Regions from separate parts of the Streptomyces sp. NPDC052301 genome, predicted to be linked through region 1. Evidence: predicted binding sites of a transcription regulator. Region 1 holds the regulator's gene; each other region holds the start of a gene.

Evidence for each region. The regulator HrcA, encoded in region 1, represses chaperone genes, less so after heat shock. The targets are predictions, from matches to a motif close to TTNGCACTCNGNNNNNCNGAGTGCNAA.
Region 2: groES (co-chaperone GroES) is a predicted target of HrcA. The motif match lies at 4,320-4,346, and genes of this name have one in related genera.
Region 3: groL (chaperonin GroEL) is a predicted target of HrcA. The motif match lies at 2,310-2,336, and genes of this name have one in related genera.

Annotation. Positions count from the first base shown of each region.
Region 1 covers NZ_JBIUBE010000005.1:132,935-140,489, forward strand. The annotation lists gene ACIHEJ_RS15085 (hypothetical protein) at 1-491, opposite strand, end outside; gene ACIHEJ_RS15090 (VOC family protein) at 573-962, opposite strand; gene ACIHEJ_RS15095 (16S rRNA (uracil(1498)-N(3))-methyltransferase) at 982-1,734, opposite strand; gene ACIHEJ_RS15100 (nitronate monooxygenase) at 1,731-2,807, opposite strand; gene dnaJ (molecular chaperone DnaJ) at 2,920-4,056, opposite strand; gene hrcA (heat-inducible transcriptional repressor HrcA) at 4,057-5,073, opposite strand; gene ACIHEJ_RS15115 (MBL fold metallo-hydrolase) at 5,248-5,970, shown strand; gene ACIHEJ_RS15120 (DUF3097 domain-containing protein) at 6,005-6,817, shown strand; gene hemW (radical SAM family heme chaperone HemW) at 7,087-7,555, opposite strand, start outside.
Region 2 covers NZ_JBIUBE010000009.1:102,574-110,128, forward strand. The annotation lists gene ACIHEJ_RS25570 (RNA polymerase sigma factor) at 1-1,091, shown strand, start outside; gene ACIHEJ_RS25575 (methyltransferase domain-containing protein) at 1,168-2,361, opposite strand; gene ACIHEJ_RS25580 (polysaccharide deacetylase family protein) at 2,452-3,387, shown strand; gene ACIHEJ_RS25585 (polysaccharide deacetylase family protein) at 3,477-4,262, shown strand; gene groES (co-chaperone GroES) at 4,492-4,800, shown strand; gene groL (chaperonin GroEL) at 4,922-6,547, shown strand; gene ACIHEJ_RS25600 (ester cyclase) at 6,616-7,323, opposite strand; gene ACIHEJ_RS25605 (SDR family NAD(P)-dependent oxidoreductase) at 7,399-7,555, opposite strand, start outside.
Region 3 covers NZ_JBIUBE010000006.1:440,571-448,125, forward strand. The annotation lists gene ACIHEJ_RS19710 (Uma2 family endonuclease) at 1-433, shown strand, start outside; gene groL (chaperonin GroEL) at 526-2,148, opposite strand; gene ACIHEJ_RS19720 (cold-shock protein) at 2,460-2,663, opposite strand; gene ACIHEJ_RS19725 (MoaD/ThiS family protein) at 3,094-3,369, opposite strand; gene thrC (threonine synthase) at 3,366-4,649, opposite strand; SAM riboswitch class I at 4,667-4,831, opposite strand; gene ACIHEJ_RS19735 (glucosyl-3-phosphoglycerate synthase) at 4,992-5,936, shown strand; gene ACIHEJ_RS19740 (trehalose-6-phosphate synthase) at 6,021-7,502, shown strand; gene otsB (trehalose-phosphatase) at 7,490-7,555, opposite strand, start outside.

The sequences.
Region 1 (7,555 bases):
GTGACGGTCACCGTCACGGTGGGCCTCCCGCCTCCCGGCTGATAGGTGGGCGGCCGGTACGTCGGCCCCGGCGTGGCGTCGCAGTCGCCGAGCCCGTCCACGTGGAACACCCGCCTGCCGCCGACCTCGGCCGTGAGATCACCGCGCACGCAGGCGCCGTCGACGGCCCTGGTCACCTTCCCGGTGACGGTGATCTTCCGCCGGTCCTTGGTCTCGCCCTGGCAGTCGACGGAGACGACGGTGGTCTCGCTCGGCGAGGGCGTCCTCGCCGCCGGGCCGCGGTCCCCGTAGCTGCCGGTGCAGCTGAGCCAACTGACGTCGACGTGCTGCTGCTTGAGCCTGGCGGTCGCGGTGGTGTCGGTGGTGTAGGCGGCGGTCACGGTGTCGAGATCACCGGGTTGACACGCCACCAGGACCCCACCGGCCGCCACGACCAGGCCGGCGACGGCCACGACCTGCACACCGCGTCGATTCCCTCTCACAACCCCCATGCAGGGCAGCGTGCCACCGGCGGCGGCACCGGGGGAAGGTCGCTTACGGCCACTCACTCGTTCGGGGTGTCCCGGAGGGAGCTAGCGCAACAGCAGCCACTGCTGGAGTTCCACCAGGTTGCCCTCGGGGTCCCTGAGGTGGGCCACGCGCATGCGGTCGGTCATCGGGGCCGGGCCGTGCAGCAGGGTGGCGCCCCGGGCGGTGATCTCCGCGCAGTAGGCGTCCAGGTCGTCGACGCGCAGGACGACCAGGGAGCGGTGTCCGGCGGCGGCATCCTCCAGCTCCCGCAGGATCTGCGCCATCATCGCCCGGTCCTGCAGCGCGATGCCCGCGGAGCCGGTGTGCGCGCTGAACTTCTCGTACGGGCCCTCGGTCGCGCCGGACTGCGGCTTGAGGCCGAGGACGTCGGCGTAGAAGCGGTAGCAGGCGGCGAAGTCGGTCACGAGGAGCCGTACTTGAGCGATTTCCATGGTTGCCCCCAGCTGTGTGTCAGGCCCAGCGGCCGGTGCGGCCCAGCAGAAGGGCCGTGGCGGCGGTGCCGGCGGTGGATGTGCGCAACACGGTGGGACCGAGCACGCACGCCTTTGCTCCCGCCTCCTCGAAGAGGGCCAACTCGTCGCGCGAGACGCCGCCTTCGGGGCCGACGACCAGCACGATGTCGCCCTGGGCGGGGAGTTCGACGGTGGCGAGCGGCAGGCTGGTGTGCTCGAAGTCGGAGTGCAGCACGGCGGCGAAGTCGGCTTCGGCGAGAAGCGCGGCGACCTGTTTGGTGCTCGCCGCGTCCGCGACCTCCGGGAAGCGCAGCCGGCGGGACTGCTTGCCGGCCTCGCGCGCGGTGGCCCGCCACTTGGCGAGCGCCTTCAGGCCCCGGTCGCCCTTCCACTGGGTGATGCAGCGGGCGGCCTGCCAGGGCACGATCGCGTCGACACCGGTCTCCGTCATCGTCTCCACGGCCAGCTCGCCGCGGTCGCCCTTGGGGAGGGCCTGGACGACGGTGATCCGGGGACTGGGCTCGGGTTCCACCGGGAACTCGAACGGCTCGACGACCAGGTGGTCCTTGCCCGACACAGCGACGACCACACCGGCCGCCCCCCGGCCCCTGCCGTCGGTGAGCACCACGCCCTCCCCGGGCTGCAACCGCCGCACGGAGACCGCGTGCCGCCCCTCGGGGCCGGTGACGTCGACGACCGAGCCGGGACCCACGCCCTCCAGCGAGTCGACGAGGAACACGGGCGCGGTCATCGCGGGCCTCCCTCGGCCGACAACGCTGTCCTGGCGGCGTCGAGTTCCTCGACCAGCACCTCCACCAGCCGCCCCGCGGGCAGCTCACGGGCCATCCGGTGTCCCTGTCCCGCCCACAGCGCCATGCCCTGGGCGTCACCGGCCTTGGCGGCGGCCTTGCGCAGCGGGGAGGTGAGGTGGTGGATGTCCGGGTAGGCGGCGGGGGCGTACGGGCCGTGTTCGCGCAGGAAGCGGTTGACCAGTCCGCGCGCCGGGCGGCCGGAGAAGGCGCGGGTCAGCTCGGTGCGCGCGAACAGGGGGTCGGTGAGCGCCTGCTTGTGCAGGGCGTGGGCGCCGGACTCCGGGGTGGCGAGGAAGGCGGTGCCCAGCTGGGCCGCGCTCGCGCCCGCCGCGAGGACGGCGGCGATCTGGCTGCCGCGCATGAGGCCGCCGGCGGCGACGACCGGGATGCCGACGCCCTCCCTGATCTGTGCGATCAGGGACAGCAGCCCGATGCCGGAACCGTCGTTCTCGGGGATGTCCCGGTGCGTGCCCAGGTGTCCGCCGGCCTCCACGCCCTGGGCGATGACCGCGTCCGCGCCGGCTCGCTCGACCGCGCGGGCCTCCTCGGCGGTGGTGGCGGTGACCAGGATGAAGGTTCCGGCACGGTGCAGGGCGTCGACGGCCTCCCGGCTCGGCACACCGAAGTGGAAGGAGACCACCGGCACCGGGTTGTCGAGGAGCACGGCGAGCTTGGCGTCGTACCCGTCGTCCCGGCCGCTGTCCGGATCGCCCAGCTCGGTCTCGTACCAGGCGGCCTCGCCGGCCAGCTGGTGGGCGTAGACCTCCACGGCACCGGACTCGGCATACTCGGGCTGCGGTATGAACACGTTCACGCCGAAGGGGCGGGCGGTGAGCCCCCGCAGCTGCTTGATCTCCTGGTACATGCCGTCGGCGGTCTTGTATCCGGCGGCGAGGAAACCGAGGCCGCCGGCCTCGGACACGGCGGCGGCGAGCTGCGGGACGGAACCGCCGCCCGCCATGGGAGCCTGCACGATCGGGTGGGGGAAGAGATCGGTCAGCGCGGAGGACATGACCGCATGTTGTCACGTCCTTTGAAAGAGTCCGAATCCGGGCTTCCTGCGGCATAGGCCGGTGGCATACGGGGTGCCGTGGCACCCCGCAGCCACTTCCCGGCGGGCCGGCTCAGCGTCCGTTGAACGCGTCCTTCAGCCGCGAGAACAGCCCCTGCTGACCCGGCTGGAACTGGCCCTGCGGCCGTTCCTCACCGCGCAGCTTGGCCAGCTCGCGCAGCAGGCGCTCCTGCTCGGGGTCGAGCTTCGTCGGGGTCGTGACCTCGACGTGCACGATGAGGTCGCCCCGGCCGCCGCCGCGCAGATGCGTGACGCCCCGGTTGTGCAGCGGGATCGACTGGCCGGACTGGGTGCCGGGCCGGATGTCGACCTCCTCCATGCCGTCCAGGGTCTCCAGCGGGACCTTGGTGCCGAGGGCCGCCGCGGTCATCGGGATGGTGACCGTGCAGTGCAGGTCGTCACCGCGCCGCTGGAACGTCGGGTGCGGCAGCTCGTGGATCTCGACGTACAGGTCACCGGCCGGACCGCCACCGGGGCCGACCTCGCCCTCGCCGGCGAGCTGGATCCGCGTGCCGTTGTCCACACCGGCCGGGATCTTCACGGTCAGGGTCCGCCGCGAGCGGACCCGGCCGTCGCCGGCGCACTCCGGGCACGGGGTCGGCACGACCGTGCCGAAGCCCTGGCACTGGGGGCAGGGGCGCGAGGTCATGACCTGGCCGAGGAAGGACCGGGTGACCTGCGAGACCTCACCGCGGCCACGGCACATGTCACACGTCTGGGCGGACGTGCCCGGGGCCGCACCGTCACCGTTGCAGGTGTTGCAGACGACCGCGGTGTCGACCTGGATGTCCTTGGTCGTGCCGAAGGCCGCCTCGTCCAGCTCGACCTCGATCCGGATCATCGCGTCCTGGCCGCGCCGGGTGCGCGAACGCGGGCCGCGCTGCGACGCCGTACCGAAGAACGCGTCCATGATGTCGGAGAAGTTGCCGAAGCCACCGGCCCCGAAGCCGCCCGCACCGGCACCGCCGGCCTGCGAGAGCGGGTCACCGCCGAGGTCGTAGACCTGCTTCTTCTGCGGATCCGACAGCACCTCGTAAGCGGCGTTGATCTCCTTGAACCGCTCCTGGGTCTTCGGATCGGGGTTGACGTCCGGGTGCAGCTCGCGCGCGAGCCGACGGAACGCCTTCTTGATCTCATCCTGCGACGCGTCGCGGCGCACGCCGAGAACGGCGTAGTAGTCCGTGGCCACTTACGACTCCGCCAGGATCTGTCCGACGTACCGTGCCACTGCGCGTACCGCTCCCATCGTTCCCGGGTAGTCCATGCGGGTCGGTCCGACCACGCCGAGCTTGGCAACCGCCTCGCCGCCCGAACCGTAGCCCACCGACACCACGGAGGTGGAGTTGAGTCCTTCGTGGGCGATCTCGTGCCCGATGCGCACGGTCATGCCCGGATCCTTCGCCTCGCCCAGGAGCTTGAGGAGCACGACCTGCTCCTCAAGGGCCTCCAGGACGGGCCGGATCGTGAGGGGAAAGTCATGCCCGAAGCGGGTGAGATTGGCCGTGCCGCCGATCATCAGCCGCTCCTCGTTCTCCTCGACGAGTGTCTCCAGGAGGGTGGAGAGCACCGTGGAGACCGTACCGCGGTCCTCCGGCTCGAAGGCATCCGCCAGGTCCTCGACCAGCTTCGGCACATCAGCGAACCGGCGGCCCGCGACCCGGCTGTTCAACCGCGCCCGCAGATCCGCGAGCGAGGCCTCCCCGAACGGCGTCGGGCAGTCGACCATCCGCTGCTCGACCCGGCCGGTGTCCGTGATCAGCACGAGCATCACGCGCGCGGGGGCGAGCGCGAGCAGCTCCACGTGCCGCACGGTGGACCGGGTGAGGGACGGGTACTGCACGACGGCGACCTGCCGGGTCAGCTGCGCGAGCAGCCGCACGGTCCGCGCCACGACGTCGTCGAGGTCGACGGCGCCCTCCAGGAAGTTCTGGATGGCCCGCCGCTCGGGCGCCGTCATCGGCTTGACGCCCGCCAGCTTGTCCACGAACAGCCGGTAGCCCTTGTCGGTGGGGATGCGCCCCGCACTGGTGTGCGGCTGCGCGATGAACCCCTCGTCCTCCAGGGCCGCCATGTCGTTGCGGACGGTCGCCGGGGAGACGCCGAGGTTGTGCCGTTCGGTGAGCGCCTTCGAGCCCACGGGCTCCTCGGTGCCGACGTAGTCCTGGACGATCGCGCGCAGCACCTGAAGCCTGCGTTCACTCAGCATTCGCGCGCACCTCCAGCACGTCGTCGCATCGTCCGTCCGGATCGTCCACCTGGCACTCTTCCCATGCGAGTGCCAGCGTTCCCCGGGCCCAGTGTACGGCTGTCGGGTACGCACTGGGCAAGGTCGGTCCCGCTCCACCGGGTCCGTACCACCTCGTACCGCTAGCGTCGCGGTATGACGGTGACTTGGGAAGACCTGGGATGGGAGCGGCTGGCCGCCGGGGTCGGGCGGTGCAGGCTGCCCGGCTGGGACTGCACGGTGGGGCTCGTCCTCGGCGAGGGTACGGCACTCATGGTGGACGCCGGCTCGAGTCTGGCCGAGGGGACGCGTCTGCGGGCCCAGGGACAGGAACTGGCCGGCGGCCGTGTGACCCATCTCGCGCTCACCCACCCCCATTTCGACCATGTCTTCGGGGCGTCGGCGTTCGCCGGGGCCGAGGTGTACGCGGCGGTGGGGACGGACGCGGTGCTGGCGTCGGAGCGCGCGGAACTGCGCCGGGACGCGATCGGCAACGGTCTGCCGGAGGCCGACACCGACGAGGCGGTGGACGCGCTGGTCCCGCCGCAGCACCTCGTCTCCGGCGAGTGGACACTGGACCTGGGCGGCGGCCGGCAGGTGCTGCTCGCCAACGTGGGCCCGGGCCACACACCGCACGACCTCGCGGTCCTGGTCGCCGGGGAGCGGGAGGTGGTGTTCTGCGGCGACCTGGTCGAGGAGTCGGGGGAGCCCCAGGCGGGCCCGGACGCGGTGCCGTCCCGCTGGCCGGACGCGCTGGACCGGCTGCTCGCGCTGGGCGGGGCGGACGCCCTGTACGTGCCCGGGCACGGAGCGGCGGTGGACGCGGCCTTCGTACGACGGCAACGGGACGCCCTGGCGGCGCGGTTCGGCGTGTCGTGAGCACGATCGCGCGGCTTCTCCTATCGTCATCCGAATGCGCCAGTACTCCGCCGACCTGACCCCACCGTGGAAGAAGCAGAAGCCCGTGCCGGAGGTGCCGGCGGAGCCGGGCCTGGTGGTGGAGGAGCCGGGCACCGGGTTCTGCGGGGCGGTGATCCGCTGCGAGGCGGGCACGGTGACGCTGGAGGACCGCTTCGGCAAGCACCGGGTGTTCCCGCTGGAGCCGCGGGGCTTCCTGCTGGAGGGCCGCGTGGTGACGCTCGTACGGCCGTCCTCGGGTCCGGTCCGCCCCTCCCGTACGGCCTCCGGCTCGGTCGCCGTCCCCGGCGCACGCGCGCGCGTGGCCCGCGCCGGCCGCATCTACGTCGAGGGCCGGCACGACGCCGAGCTGGTCGAGAAGGTGTGGGGCGACGACCTGCGCATCGAGGGCGTGGTCGTGGAGTACCTGGGGGGCGTCGACGATCTGCCGGCGATCGTGGAGGACTTCGCCCCGGGCCCGGACGCCCGCCTGGGCGTCCTGGTGGACCACCTGGTGCCGGGCACCAAGGAGTGGCGGATCGCGGAGGCGGTGAGCAGTGATCACGCCCTGGTGGTCGGCCACCCGTACATCGACATCTGGCAGGCGGTGAAGCCGGCGGCGCTGGGGATCGACGTCTGGCCGACGGTGCCGAAGGGGCAGGACTGGAAGACGGGGGTCTGCCGGGCCCTTGGCTGGCCGGCGGAGAACACCGGGGCGGTGTGGCAGGCGATCCTGAAGCGGGTGGGCTCCTACAAGGACCTGGAGCCTGAGCTGCTGGGGCGGGTGGAGGAACTGATCGACTTCGTCACGGGTGGCGGTGGGGCCTGACGTCAGGGAATGTTCCGAACTCGGTGGTGTCGAGTTCGATTCCCAGGATGTCCAGCGGCGGCGGCTCACCGAACCTCACGACGAACTGCTTCCGGTAGTCGGCTTCCTCGCCCTCTCCGACCGGGTCGGTTCAGCAGGACGCACTGCGCCGTGATCGGGTCGACGACGAGGTGGGCGGGCACCTTGCCTGCCGCACGGATGGAACGTTTGAGGCTGGACCGGCGTTCGACGGGGATCCGCCTGCTGCATCGACTCACTCCCCCAGGTGATCAGTCCACCAGATCCCGCACCACCGCATCCGCCAGCAGCCGCCCGCGCAGCGTCAGCACGGCCCGCCCCTCCTCGTACGGCCCTTCCTGGAGCCGCCCGTCCGCCAGCGCCCGCCGGGACGCCGCGAGGCCGTCCTCCTTCAGCAGGGACAGCGGCACTCCTTCCCGCAGCCGCAGCTCCAGCAGGATGCGCTCCACGCGCCGGTCCTCGTCCGTCAGCAGCTCGCGCCCGGCCCCCGGGGACCGTCCGTCCGCCAGCGCCGCCGCGTACGCCCCCGGGTGCTTGACGTTCCACCAGCGCACCCCGCCCACGTGCGAGTGCGCGCCGGGACCCGCGCCCCACCAGTCGGCGCCGCGCCAGTACAGCTCGTTGTGCAGGCAGCGGCCCGCCTCCGAGGTGGCCCAGTTGGAGACCTCGTACCAGTCGAAGCCCGCCGCGGAGAGCATCTCCTCGGCGATCAGGTAGCGG
Region 2 (7,555 bases), on a different contig from region 1:
TGCCCGACAACCCGGGCGCGTGGCTCACGGCCACCGCCCGGCACCGCGCCGTCGACCTGATCCGGCGCCGCGAGACCTACGCCCGCAAGCTCGCCGAGATCGGCCGTGACCTCTCCGCGGCGGCCCCGCCCGAGGAACCCGCCGACCCGGACGACATCGACGACGACCTGCTGCGGCTGGTCTTCACCACCTGCCACCCGGTGCTGTCCCCCGAGGCCCGCACCGCCCTCACCCTGCGCCTGCTCGGCGGCCTGACCACGGCCGAGATCGCCCGCGCCTACCTGGTCCCGGAGCCGACCATCGCCCAGCGCATCGTCCGCGCCAAGCGCACGCTGGCGAAGAAGAACGTCGCCTTCGAGGTGCCCTACGGGCCCGACCGCGCCGCCCGCCTCGGCTCCGTCCTGGACGTCATCTACCTGATCTTCAACGAGGGGTACGCGGCCACCGTCGGCGACGACCTGCTGCGCCCCGGCCTGTGCGAGGACGCGCTGCGGCTGGCCCGCGTGCTGTCGGCGCTGATGCCCAAGGAGCCCGAGGTGCACGCCCTGACCGCGCTCCTGGAGTTCCAGGCGTCCCGGTCCGCCGCCCGCACCCGCCCCGACGGCACCCCCGTGCTGCTGCGGGACCAGAACCGGCGCCGCTGGAACCGCATGCTGATCGCCCGTGGCATCCAGGCCCTCGCCCGCGCCGACGCCACCGCCGCCGGCCCGCCCGGCCCGTACGCCCTGCAGGCCGCCATCGCCGCCTGCCACGCGCACGCGTACACCTACGAGGAGACCGACTGGCGCACCATCGCCACCCTGTACGGCCTGCTCGCGGCGCGCGCGCCGTCCCCGGTGGTCGAGCTGAACCGGGCGGTCGCCGTCTCGATGGCCGACGGACCGGCGGCGGCCCTGGAGCTGGTGGACGCCCTGGCCGACGCGCCCGCCCTGCGCGACTACCACCTGCTGCCCAGCGTCCGCGGCGATCTGCTGGCCCGGCTCGGACGCACCGCGGAGGCCCGCGAGGAGTTTCTGCGGGCGGCCGGGCTGACCCGCAACGAGAAGGAACGGGACCTGCTGCTGAGCAGGGCGGACGCGTGCTCCTCGTGACCGCGTGCCTCCCGGTGCCGCTCGGTCTCCTGGTGCGCTCCGGCCACGGCGGGCGCCGATCCGCGGCCGGAGCCGCTCAGGACGCTCCGCCGACAGCGGCCGGCGGCCCGGCGGGGGCACCGATCAGCATGGCCGGGGCCCCCGCGACCCGGGTGAGGAACACGGTCGCCGCGTTCGGCCCCTGCGGCTTCACCTTCCGGCGCAGCTCCTCCGGCTCGACGGCGGAGCCACGCTTCTTCACCGTCAGCGTGCCGACCTCGCGCTCCCTCAGCAGGGCCTTCAACTTCTTGACGTTGAAGGGCAGGTGGTCGGTGATCTCGTAGGCCGAGGCGTACGGCGTGGTCCGCAGCTCGTCGCCCGTGACGTACGCGATGGTCGGGTCGACGAGTCCGCCGCCGACCTCCTCGGCCACCTCCGCGACCAGATGCGCGCGGATCACGGCACCGTCGGGCTCGTACAGGTACCGCCCCACCGGCCGCACCGAGGGATCGGGCAGCCCGCGGCCGAGCAGCGTGCGCGGGCCGGGCAGCAACGTGGCCCGTACGGCCCCCGGCGCCCCGGTCCCGAACCAGAGCACCGCCTCCTTCACGTCGCCGCCGTCGGAGATCCACTCGGCCTCGGCCTCGGCGGGCACCGCCTCGTGCGGGATGCCGGGGGCGATCTTCAGGGCCGCGTGGGGCGCGCCGAGTGCTGCGGCGACCGCCCAGGACAGGGGTGGTGAGTACGCCTCGGGGTCGAAGATCCTGCCGCGCCCGCCCCGCCGCGCCGGGTCCACGAACACCGCGTCGTACCCGGCGGTGTCGACCTCCGTGACGTCCGCCTCCCGCACCTCGATCAGGCCGGCGAGCCCCAGCGCCTCGGCGTTCGCCCGCGCCACCGCCGCCGTCACCGGGTCCCGGTCCACGGCCAGCACCCGGATCCCGGCCCGGGCCAGCGCGATCGCGTCACCGCCGATCCCGCAGCACAGGTCGGCGACCGAGGTCACCCCCGAGTCCCTGAACCGCGCCGCCCGGTACGTCGCCACGCTCGCCCGCGTCGACTGCTCGACCCCGTTCGGTGTGAAGAACATCCGCTCCGCGTCCTCGGCCGCGAACTTCGCCGCCGCCCGCTGCCGCAGCCGGGCCTGGCCGAGCGCGGCCGACACCAGCTCCGCCGGGTGGTCGCGGCGCAGCCGGGTGGCGACGGCCAGCTCCTGCGCGGGCGCGGTGTCGCGGACCTCGTCGAGGAGGGCGCGGCCTTCGGGGGTGAGGAGGAGAGCGAGGTCGTTCACCGGGTCATTGTGGGCCAGTCGGTGGATGGTGCGCCTGCGGCGGCGGTGTCGCCCGGGGTTCGGTGCCGGGTCCTGGGAGGATCCGGCACCATGCGACTAGTACTACAAAATGACAAAAGCCGGGCACGGTGGGGAGCAGGTGCCGGTGTCCGTGGCCGCAGGCTGGCCGCCGGCTGCTGTGCCGCCGCACTGGCCTCCACCGCCCTCCTCGCCGGCTGCGGGGCGGAGGATCCCGGCACCGGCGCCACACCCGGCCAGGGCGCCCCCGCCCACGCCGCCCCCCACGCCGGCCGGCTCACCGAACACGCCCGGCTGGTCGCCGCCGCCAAGCGCTGGGGGCTGCAGCAGGTCCCGCTCACGCCCCCACCGCCGCCCGCGAAGAAGCCGGTCATCACCGCCCGGGCCGGCTTCGAGGTGGACCACCAGGAGGACTGGTACCTGCCCCCGGTCTTCACCACCGTCCCCACCAAGCAGAAGATCGTCTTCCTCACCATCGACGACGGCTCGGAGAAGGACCCCCGGTTCCTGCAGATGATGCGGGACCTGAAGGTCCCGTACACCGCCTTCCTCAGCAACTACCTGGTCAAGGACGACTACGGCTACTTCCGCACGATGCAGTCCTACGGCCACACCCTCAACAACCACACCCTCCACCACCCCTACCTGCCGGGTCTGTCCTACGAGGAGCAGAAGGACGAGATCTGCGGCATGCAGGACATCATGGAGAAGCAGTTCGGCAAGCGCCCGACGGTCTTCCGCCCGCCCTACGGCAACTACAACCAGGACACCCTGATCGCCGCCAAGACCTGCGGCATCAAGTACGCACCGATCTGGAACGAGGAGGTCTTCGTCGACCACTGGGAGTACCGCGAGGACGACCAGAAGCTGCGCCGCGGCGACATCGTCCTCACCCACTTCCGCGGCCGGGACGACTGGAACGGCACGATGGTCGACGACATGCGCCGCTTCCTGGACAAGGTCACGCGCGAGGGCTATGCCGTGGCCCGCCTGGAGGACTACCTGTGACGCCGGGGAGGAGCCGGCCGGGCAGGACGGCACGGACCGGCTCCCGGCGGCGCCCGCCGCGCGGCCGGGGCCCGGCCGCCGTTCTCGCCGTGGCCCTCCTCCTGACGGGCTGCGCCCAGTCCGTCGACCCCATCGAACGCCTCGGCAAGAAGGCCGCGGAACAAGTACGCCCGCACGGGCCCTCTCCCGACCAGCCCTATCGCCGCTGGGGTCTGGCCGAGCCCCTGCCGCGCCCGCCCCGGCCCCCCGCCCGCGCCCTCGCCCTCGCCCCGCACGCGGGGGGCCGGTCGCTGCCGCGCGTCATCGACCACGTCCCCACCCGCGACCCGGTCGTCTTCCTCACCTACGACGACGGCTCCGAGCAGGACCCCCGCTTCGTCGACATGGTCCGCGAACTGCGGCTCCCCGTCAGCATGTTCCTCACCGACAGCGTCGTCGGCCCCGGCTACGGCCACTTCGGCCGGCTGCGCGCGCTCGGCGCCGGCATCCAGAACCACACCCTCGACCACCGCGCCCTCGCCGGACTGCCGTACCACGGCCAGCGTGCCGAGATCTGCGGCCAGCAGGACCGGCTCCGCGCCCACTTCGGCATCCGCCCCCTCCTCTTCCGGCCGCCCTACGGCACGTACGACACCACGACCCTGCACGCGGCGGCCGACTGCGGCATCTCGGCGATCGTCCTGTGGCGCGCCGCCATGACCCCGACCGACCTCGTCTACACGCACGGCCCCCACCACCTCCGCCCCGGCGACATCGTCCTGGTCGGCCCGGACGAGACGACGGGCCCGAACTTGCGGGAACGCACGGTCAGGGTGGTGCGGGGGGCCCAGCAGAGGGGGCTGACGGTGGGGCGGCTGGAGGACTATCTGAACTGAGCGGCGGCCGCCGAGGAGCCCGGCGCGAGCGATCTTCGGCCGACGCGCCGCACGGCATTGGCACTCCGCTTGACCGAGTGCTAATCGCGGTCATAGTCTCGGCTCTGGCACTCACCACCGGAGAGTGCCAATACGCGACGGGCAGGTCCGGCACCCGCGACGACGGATCGACCTGGTCGCCACCTCAGACAGTTAACCCCGTGAGATCTCCGAAGGGGGAGGTCGGATCGTGACGACCACCAGCTCCAAGGTTGCCATCAAGCCGCTCGAGGACCGCATCGTGGTCCAGCCGCTCGACGCCGAGCAGACCACCGCCTCTGGCCTGGTCATCCCGGACACCGCGAAGGAGAAGCCCCAGGAGGGCGCCGTCCTCGCCGTGGGCCCGGGCCGCTTCGAGAACGGCGAGCGCCTTCCGCTCGACGTCAAGGTCGGCGATGTCGTCCTCTACAGCAAGTACGGCGGCACCGAGGTGAAGTACAACGGCGAGGAGTACCTCGTCCTCTCGGCTCGCGACGTGCTCGCGATCATCGAGAAGTAATCACCTCGAGCACATTTTGCTCTTGAGCTGCGCCCCTGGCCCCCGCGACCGATAACGAAGCCGGGCGCCCGGGGCGCAGTTGTCTTTACTCCCACAGATTTCCGAGAGGGCTTCCGCTGTCATGGCGAAGATTCTGAAGTTCGACGAGGACGCCCGTCGCGCCCTTGAGCGCGGCGTCAACAAGCTGGCCGACACGGTGAAGGTGACGATCGGCCCCAAGGGCCGCAACGTCGTCATCGACAAGAAGTTCGGCGCCCCCACCATCACCAACGACGGTGTCACGATCGCCCGCGAGGTCGAGATCGAGGACCCGTACGAGAACCTCGGCGCGCAGCTGGTGAAGGAGGTGGCGACCAAGACCAACGACATCGCTGGTGACGGCACCACCACCGCGACCGTGCTCGCCCAGGCGCTGGTGCGCGAGGGCCTGAAGAACGTCGCCGCCGGTGCCTCCCCGGCCCTGCTGAAGAAGGGCATCGACGCGGCCGTGGCCGCGGTCTCCGAGGACCTCCTCGCGACCGCCCGCCCGATCGACGAGAAGTCCGACATCGCCGCCGTCGCCGCGCTGTCCGCCCAGGACCAGCAGGTCGGCGAGCTCATCGCCGAGGCGATGGACAAGGTCGGCAAGGACGGTGTCATCACCGTCGAGGAGTCCAACACCTTCGGTCTGGAGCTGGACTTCACCGAGGGCATGGCCTTCGACAAGGGCTACCTGTCGCCGTACTTCGTCACGGACCAGGAGCGCATGGAGGCCGTCCTCGACGACCCGTACATCCTGATCCACCAGGGCAAGATCTCCGCCATCGCGGACCTGCTGCCGCTGCTGGAGAAGGTCATCCAGGCCGGTGCCTCCAAGCCGCTGCTGATCATCGCCGAGGACGTCGAGGGCGAGGCCCTGTCGACCCTGGTCGTCAACAAGATCCGCGGCACCTTCAACGCCGTCGCGGTGAAGGCCCCGGGCTTCGGCGACCGCCGCAAGGCGATGCTGCAGGACATGGCCGTCCTCACCGGCGCCACCGTCATCTCCGAGGAGGTCGGTCTCAAGATCGACCAGGTCGGCATCGACGTGCTCGGCTCCGCCCGCCGCGTCACCGTCACCAAGGACGACACCACGATCGTCGAGGGTGCCGGCAAGGCCGAGGACCTCACCGGCCGCGTCGCGCAGATCAAGGCCGAGATCGAGAACACCGACTCCGACTGGGACCGCGAGAAGCTCCAGGAGCGCCTCGCGAAGCTGGCCGGCGGCGTGTGCGTGATCAAGGTCGGCGCCGCCACCGAGGTGGAGCTGAAGGAGAAGAAGCACCGTCTGGAGGACGCCATCTCCGCGACCCGCGCCGCGGTCGAGGAGGGCATCGTCTCCGGTGGTGGCTCCGCTCTGGTCCACGCCGTCAAGGTCCTCGAGGGCAACCTCGGCAAGACCGGCGACGAGGCCACCGGTGTCGCGGTCGTCCGCCGCGCCGCCGTCGAGCCGCTGCGCTGGATCGCCGAGAACGCCGGCCTCGAGGGCTACGTCATCGTCTCCAAGGTGGCCGAGCTCGAGAAGGGCAACGGCTACAACGCCGCCACCGGCGAGTACGGCGACCTGGTCAAGTCCGGCGTCATCGACCCGGTGAAGGTCACCCGCTCCGCCCTGGAGAACGCCGCCTCCATCGCCTCCCTGCTGCTCACGACCGAGACCCTGGTCGTCGAGAAGAAGGAAGAGGAAGAGCCGGCCGCCGCGGGCCACGGCCACGGCCACGCCCACTGAGGCACGCACCACTGAGGCATCGCACGGCTGAGGCCCGGCACCCTTCGGGGGCCGGGCCTTCGCCCTGTCTACTGCTCCAGCTCGTCCAGCGCCCCCAGCTGCTGCATCAGCCCCAGCTGGTCGTGCTGCCACCAGATCTCGGCGATCTTGCCCTCGTGGCCGAAGCGGAACAGCGTCATCCCGGTCATCGTGACCTGCCTGCCGGTGGGCGGGATCCCCAGGAAGTCGCCCTTGTGCGTGGCGCTCCACGTCCAGCGCGCGCAGGCCCGGTCGTCCTGGGCCAGCACGTCCTCGAGGGTGAAGGCGAAGTCGAAGCCGCCCCGCCACATCCGGTACTCGCTGCGCGCGTTGTCCAGGCCGAGGGTGTCCTGCGGGTTCACCGGATCGTGGCTGTGGATGTCCTCGTCCAGCAGATCGTTGAGCGGAGGCAGCTCACCCGCGGTCGCGAGCGCCTCGAAGAACCGCCGCACGGTGTCCTCGGACAACCGCTCGTCCCGTACGACGTCCAGATCGGTGAACGAGGGCATCTCGTCGCACAGCGCGACCATCTCCCGGAAGATCTTGTCGGTCTCCGGAAGGTTCGAGTTCCGCATCGCGTCCTCGTACGACGGGAACTCCACCACTTCGACGACGTGCGCCGCGTCCGAGCGGTCCTTGGCGACCAGTGCGTGCGTCGCCGTGCGCCTGCCCTTGGTCTGTCTGACCCAGTCGTCCATCAGCCGGTTCATCTCGTCCAGCCGGCTCGTCCTGCACTCGATGAGCTGTACGAAGGTCATGCCGCCGCCTCCGGCCCCCCTGGTCCGGTCGTGTCACGCTCATTTTCGCACCGGACCGCCGACGGCACCCGCCCGCTACTGCGGGCCGTACTTGCGCCCCGTCCTGGAGGAGATCCCGCCCAGCAGCCCGCGCGGAGTGACCTTCACCAGGCCCATCAGCGCCTTGTAGCGCGGGTCGGGGATCGACAGTGTCCTGCCCCGCGCGAGGTCCGCCAGCGCCGCCGCGACCAAT
Region 3 (7,555 bases), on a different contig from region 1:
CTTCATGTGGCTGCTACGTCAGTGCATGCAGCAGCGCCCCGAGCTGAACCTCATGCCCGAGAGGGGCGTCAAGGCCGAGGCCCACCGCAAGGGCCGCGCCATCACGGACGGTTTCCTCGCACCCGTAGGCCACTTCAGGGGGCACGGCAACTGGTCCTCGACCGACGGCGCCCTCATGGCCGTGGAGATCACCTCCCACGACCGCGACACCGACCAGCGTGACCGCATCGAAAGGCCCGTGGGTTACGCGGCGGCCGAGATCCCCGTCTACCTCCTCATCGACCGCGACAGCAGCACGGTCAGCGTGTACAGCGAACCGAAGGACGGGCGTTACCTGCAGTGCTCCACCCGCCCCTGGGGTGCGACCGTCGAGCTGCCGCCTCCGGTGGGCATCACCCTCGACACCGAGATGCTGAAGGAGTACGCCGACTGAACCCACCGCGAAAGCCCGAGGGCGGCACCCCCAGCCAGAAGCTGGACGTACCGCCCTCGGTCCGAAGGACAGGCGATCAACCGTCAGGTCGATCAGAAGTCCATGTCACCGCCCGGCATGCCGCCGCCGGCCGGCGCGGCGGCCTTCTCCGGCTTGTCGGCGATGACGGCCTCGGTGGTGAGGAACAGCGCGGCGATGGAGGCGGCGTTCTGCAGGGCAGAGCGGGTCACCTTCGCCGGGTCGATGATGCCCTCGGCGATCATGTCGACGTACTCGCCGGTCGCGGCGTTCAGGCCGTGGCCGACCGTCAGGTTGCGCACCTTCTCGACGACGACGCCACCCTCGAGACCACCGTTGACGGCGATCTGCTTGAGCGGGGCCTCCAGCGCGAGCTTCACGGCGTTGGCGCCGGTCGCCTCGTCACCCTCGAGCTCCAGCTTCTCGAAGACCTGGGAGGCCTGCAGCAGGGCCACGCCACCACCGGCGACGATGCCCTCCTCGACGGCGGCCTTCGCGTTGCGGACGGCGTCCTCGATGCGGTGCTTGCGCTCCTTGAGCTCCACCTCGGTGGCGGCACCGGCCTTGATGACCGCGACACCGCCGGCGAGCTTCGCCAGGCGCTCCTGCAGCTTCTCGCGGTCGTAGTCCGAGTCGCTGTTCTCGATCTCGGCGCGGATCTGGTTGACGCGGCCGTTGACCTGCTCCGAGGAGCCGGCACCGTCGACGATGGTGGTCTCGTCCTTGGTGATGACGACCTTGCGGGCGCGGCCCAGGAGGTCCAGGGTCGCGTTCTCCAGCTTGAGGCCGACCTCCTCGGAGATGACCTCGCCGCCCGTGAGGATGGCGATGTCGCCGAGCATGGCCTTGCGGCGGTCGCCGAAGCCCGGGGCCTTGACGGCGACGGACTTGAAGGTGCCGCGGATCTTGTTGACGACCAGAGTCGACAGGGCCTCACCCTCGACGTCCTCGGCGATGATCAGCAGCGGCTTGCCCGACTGCATGACCTTCTCGAGGAGCGGGAGCAGGTCCTTGACGGAGCCGATCTTGGAGTTGGCGATGAGGATGTACGGGTCCTCGAGCGACGCCTCCATGCGCTCCATGTCGGTCGCGAAGTAGGCGGAGATGTAGCCCTTGTCGAAGCGCATACCCTCGGTGAGCTCGAGCTCCAGGCCGAAGGTGTTGCTCTCCTCGACGGTGATGACGCCTTCCTTGCCGACCTTGTCCATGGCCTCGGCGATGAGCTCGCCGATCTGGGTGTCGGCGGCGGAGATGGACGCGGTGGAGGCGATCTGCTCCTTGGTCTCGACGTCCTTCGCCTGCTCCAGCAGGGCGGCGGAGACGGCCTCGACGGCCTTCTCGATACCGCGCTTCAGAGCCATCGGGTTGGCGCCGGCGGCGACGTTGCGCAGGCCTTCCTTGACCAGGGCCTGGGCGAGCACGGTCGCGGTGGTCGTACCGTCACCGGCGACGTCGTCCGTCTTCTTGGCGACTTCCTTGACCAGCTCGGCGCCGATCTTCTCGTACGGGTCCTCGAGCTCGATCTCCTTGGCGATGGAGACACCATCGTTGGTGATCGTGGGGGCGCCCCACTTCTTCTCGAGGACGACGTTGCGACCCTTGGGGCCGAGCGTCACCTTGACGGCGTCCGCGAGCTGGTTCATGCCGCGCTCGAGGCCGCGCCGCGCCTCCTCGTCGAACGCGATGATCTTGGCCATGTGAAGTGGTCCCTCCAGGACTGGGGGTGATTCCTTCGGACCGCGCCCGCGCCCGCGACGGACGGCTCGCCGGCCTGTGGTTCCTTGCCCCACGTGGCCTGCGGGCCTCACCGACCCGGTCCTTCTTTGTCACTCTCACCTTCAGAGTGCTAACGCAATGATTAGCACTCGGCATGGTCGAGTGCAAGCGCCTCCGCCCTCCCGGAGGGGCGCTCAGCCGCCCGCGAACACGCCCGGGCGCGGAGCGGCCCCGGGCACGGCGAAGGGCCCGCACCCTGTGCCGGTGCGGGCCCTTCGTCGACAAGAAACGTTCAGGCGCTGAGGCGAACCATGTCGGCCTGCGGGCCCTTCTGGCCCTGCGAGATCTCGAACTCCACCCGCTGGCCCTCTTCCAGGGTGCGGTAGCCGTCCATCTGAATGGCGCTGTAGTGGACGAAGACGTCCGCACCACCGTCGACCGCGATGAAGCCGTACCCCTTCTCCGCGTTGAACCACTTGACGGTGCCCTGAGCCATGCCTAACTCCCCTATTACTGGCCCTTGCACAGATCCACACTTCGCGGACCCGGGTCAGACCTCACCCCCCATCGACGGGGGCGTGCGCCGGAACGCGTCGACCGCGGCTGAATGTATCTGTCCAACTGCCGTCTGCAACAGGTCAATCGGACGAGAATTCTGGACGCGAGCGGTCCGGAATGTGGCGAAAATTCATGCACAGTCAGGGCAAGTCGGGCCCCATAAAAGCCACAAAAGCCGCATAGAACCCGCGCACTTTGGCTACTTCTTGTCGGGCCTGCGGCATGAATACAGGGCTCCCGACCGGTCCGACCGGGAGCGCGTTCCCCAACTCTACCGCGCTCAATCACACTGAATTGCCCCCTCCGCTTCTCTCACGGAGGGGGCAATTCAATGCACCATCGGTAACCGAAGTTACCCAAGGTAATGATCAGCCGCCGGCGACCGCCGGAATGATCGAGACGCCGGCACCGTCCGGAGTGGCGGTCTGCAGGCCCTGCTCGAAGCGGACGTCGTCGTCGTTGACGTACACGTTGACGAAACGGCGCAGCTTGCCCTGGTCGTCCAGCACCCGGGCCGCGATGCCCGTGTGGTTCTTCTCCAGGTCCTCGATGACCTCGGCGAGGGTCGTGCCCTGGGCGGCGACCTCGGCCTGACCACCGGTGTAGGTGCGCAGGATGGTGGGGATGCGGACGGTCACGCTCATGCGAGGCCAGCCTCTCGGAAGGAGTCCAGGGTCGGGCGGATGGTGGCGGTCAGGCCGGTGCCGGCCACCGCGTCGAGGGTCTTCAGGCCGTCGCCGGTGTTGAGGACGACCGTGGTCTTCGCCGGGTCCAGCACGCCGTCCTTGAGCAGCTTGCGGGTGACACCGACGGTCACCCCGCCCGCCGTCTCGGCGAAGATGCCCTCGGTGCGGGCCAGGAGCTTGATGGCGTCGACGACTTCCTCGTCCGTGACGTCCTCCACGGCACCGCCGGTGCGGCGCGCGATGTCCAGGACGTAGGGACCGTCGGCCGGGTTGCCGATGGCGAGGGACTTGGCGATGGTGTTCGGCTTCTGGGGGCGTACGACGTCGTGGCCGGCCTTGTAGGCGGTCGACACCGGCGAGCAGCCCTCGGCCTGGGCGCCGAAGATCTTGTACGGCTTGTCCTCGACCAGACCCAGCTCGATCAGCTCCTGCAGACCCTTGTCGATCTTCGTGAGCTGGGAGCCGGAGGCGATCGGGACGACGATCTGGTCGGGCAGCCGCCAGCCGAGCTGCTCGCAGATCTCGTACGCCAGGGTCTTGGAGCCCTCCGCGTAGTACGGCCGCAGGTTGACGTTGACGAAGCCCCAGCCCTCGCCGGCCGGGTCGCCGATCAGCTCGGAGCAGAAGCGGTTCACGTCGTCGTAGTTGCCCTCGATGCCGACGAGTTCACCGCCGTACACCGCGGCCATGACGACCTTGCCCTGCTCCAGGTCGTGCGGGATGAACACGCAGGAGCGGAAGCCGGCCCGGGCGGCGGCGGCGCCGACGGCACCGGCCAGGTTGCCCGTGGAGGAGCAGGAGAGCGTGGTGAAGCCGAAGGCGCGGGCGGCCTCGAGGGCCTGCGCGACGACGCGGTCCTTGAAGGAGTGCGTCGGGTTGCCGGAGTCGTCCTTCACGTACAGCCCGCCGGTGACACCCAGCTCGGCGGCGAGGTTGTCGGCCTTGACGAGCTTGGTCCAGCCCGGGTTGATGTTGGGCTTGTCGGCCACGTCGGCGGGGACGGGCAGCAGCGGCGCGTACCGCCAGATGTTCGCGGGGCCCGCCTCGATGCGCCGGCGCAGTTCCTCGGTGTCGTACGCGGAGAAGTCGTAGGCGATCTCCAGCGGGCCGAAACACTCCTCGCAGGCGAACACGGGGCCGAGGGGTACCCGGTGACCGCACTCACGACAGCTCAGGGCGGCGGCGGGACCGAGATCGACGGTGGAACCGGAGGTGCTTGCAACTGTCTGCACAGCCATGGAGGCGAGGCCCTTTCTCCTCATCTTCCTCACGACGCACTTCGCCGTGAGACGGATTTGGCACCTTCCCTAGCCGGGAGCCTCGCGGAGCGATCGCGCCTGATCGGGCCGATCTACGAGTACCGACTGGAGGGTTGCCGGGGCTTCATCGGGCCGTTTCCCTCTGCCCCTCTGGATGAGCTGTATGCGGTTGTGAACGCCTCTCGACCCCCGACATGCGATGGTCACCGGCGTTGTTCAAGACTGTAACCGAAGGCCAGGACAGTTGAGATAGTCGTCCGAACCGCGAGATGGATCACACGGTCACGCCCTGTGATCACGAACAGTGAGGAGCCGCAGACCGTGCTGGAAGAAGTCGAGCGCTGGCTGGCCACCCGCTCCTGGTCCGTGACCGACCGCCCTCTCCACCACCTGGTGTCCGCCAAGCAGCGCAGCGGCCAGACGATCAGCGTCGTGCTGCCGGCCCTCGACGAGGAGGAGACGGTCGGCGACATCGTCACGGTCATCCGCCACGAACTCGTGGAACGGACTCCGCTCGTCGACGAGATCGTCGTCGTCGACTCCGGCTCCACCGACCGCACCTCCGAGGTGGCCGCCGCCGCGGGCGCGCGGGTCGTTCACCGGGACGAGATCCTGCCGCGCGTTCCCGCCGTCCCCGGCAAGGGTGAAGTCCTGTGGCGCTCGCTGCTCGTGACCGGCGGGGACATCCTCTGCTTCATCGACGCCGACCTGAAGGAGTTCTCCGCCGACTTCGTCTCCGGGATCGTCGGCCCCCTGCTCACCGAACCGGACGTGCAGCTGGTCAAGGCGATGTACGACCGTCCGCTGGGCGGGGCGGCCGGGCAGGGGGGCCGGGTCACCGAGCTGATGGCCCGCCCGCTGCTGAACATGCACTGGCCGCAGCTGGCCGGTTTCGTGCAGCCGCTGGGCGGTGAGTACGCGGCCCGCCGCTCCCTGCTGGAGCAGCTGCCGTTCCCCGTCGGGTACGGGGTGGAGCTCGGCATGCTGGTGGACGCGCTGCACCTGGTGGGACTGGAGGCGCTGGCCCAGGTCGACGTCGGGGTCCGCAAGCACCGGCACCAGGACGGCCAGGCGCTGGGCCGGATGGCCGCCGCGATCTACCGCACGGCCCAGCTGCGGCTGGCCCGGGGCCATCTGGTCCGGCCGTCGCTGACCCAGTTCGAGCGGGGCGCGGACGGCTTCGAGCCGCGCACCTACTCGGTGGACACCGAGGAGCGGCCGCCGATGGTGGAGATCGCGGAGTACGCCGAGCGCAAGGTGGCGTGAACCGGCCGTCTCCGGTCGTATACGTCCGCGTGCCGGGCGTAGCCGTACGTTTGAGCGTTTCCGGGCCGGGCTAGGTTGAGGACCATGGCTTCCAGGCACGGTGCTGAGGTGCTGGTCGCGTCCAACCGCGGCCCGGTTACGTACACGGTGGACGAGAGCGGCTCGCTGCGCTCCAGGCGGGGTGGCGGCGGGCTGGTCTCGGGACTGTCGGCCATCGGCTCCGACGCGGACTCGGTGTGGGTGTGCGCGGCGCTCGGCGACGGCGACCGCGAGGCGGTGCGGCGCGCGGACGGCGGGCTGCTGCCGGCCGGGGACAGCGGCGGGCAGCGGGTGCGGATGCTGGACATCGACGCCGCCGTCCACGCGGACGCCTACAACGGCATCGCCAACTCGGTGCTGTGGTTCGTCCACCACATGCTCTACCAGACCCCGCTGGAGCCGGTGTTCGACGCGGAGTTCCGGCGCCAGTGGGCGTCGTACGAGGCCTACAACCGGGCGTTCGCCGAGGCGCTGTCCGAGGAGGCGGCCGAGGGCGCGGCGGTGCTGGTGCAGGACTACCACCTGTGCCTGGTGCCCGGAATGCTCCGGGAGCTCCGCCCCGACCTGCGCATCGGCCACTTCTCGCACACGCCGTGGGCGCCCGCGGAGTACTTCGGGCTGCTGCCGGAGGACATCCGCGAGCAGCTGCTGGCGGGCATGCTCGGCGCGGACCGGGTGGCGTTCCTGACCTGGCGGTGGGCGACGGCCTTCATGAAGTGCGCGGAGGGCCTGGACCCCGAGGACTACCGCGTGGCCTGGCCGTCGGGGGCGCCCCGGCACGTCGAGCACCTGCGCGGGAGCCGGCGTACGGAGGTCGGCGTGCACTCCCTCGGCGCCGACGGCGACTTCCTGCGGGCCCGGTCGCACGAGCCGGACGTCGAGGAGCGGATGGCGGCGCTGCGGGCGGAGATCGGCGAGGGGCGCAAGAGCATCGTCCGGGTCGACCGCACCGAGCTGTCGAAGAACATCGTGCGCGGCCTGCTGGCGTACCGGCAGTTGCTGGACGAGCATCCCGAGTGGCGCGAGCGGGTGGTGCACATCGCGTTCGCGTATCCGTCGCGGCAGGACCTCGCCGTCTACCGGGAGTACACGGCGGCGGTGCAGCGCGTGGCCGAGGAGATCAACTCGTCCTACGGCACGCCCGGGTGGACCCCGGTCGTGCTGCACGTCAAGGACGACTTCGCACGTTCCCTGGCCGCCTACCGGCTCGCCGACGTAGCCCTGGTCAATCCCATCCGGGACGGCATGAACCTGGTCGCCAAGGAGATCCCGGTCGTCTCCGACCAGGGCTGTGCGCTGGTGCTGTCCCGGGAGGCCGGGGCGTACGAGGAACTGGGCGCCGACGCGCTGGCGGTGAACCCGTACGACGTGCTGGAGACCGCGCGGGCCCTGCACGAGGCGCTGTCCCTGCGGCCGGAGGAGCGGGCGGAGCGGTCGAAGCGGCTGGGTGCCGCGGCCACCGCGCTGCCGCCCGCCCAGTGGTTCCTGGATCAGCTGCGGGCGCTCAGGGAGGTTCAGTCCAGCTGAGCCGCCAGGGTCCGCAGCAGTCGTACGACCCCTGCCGGGCCGTCGACCACCAC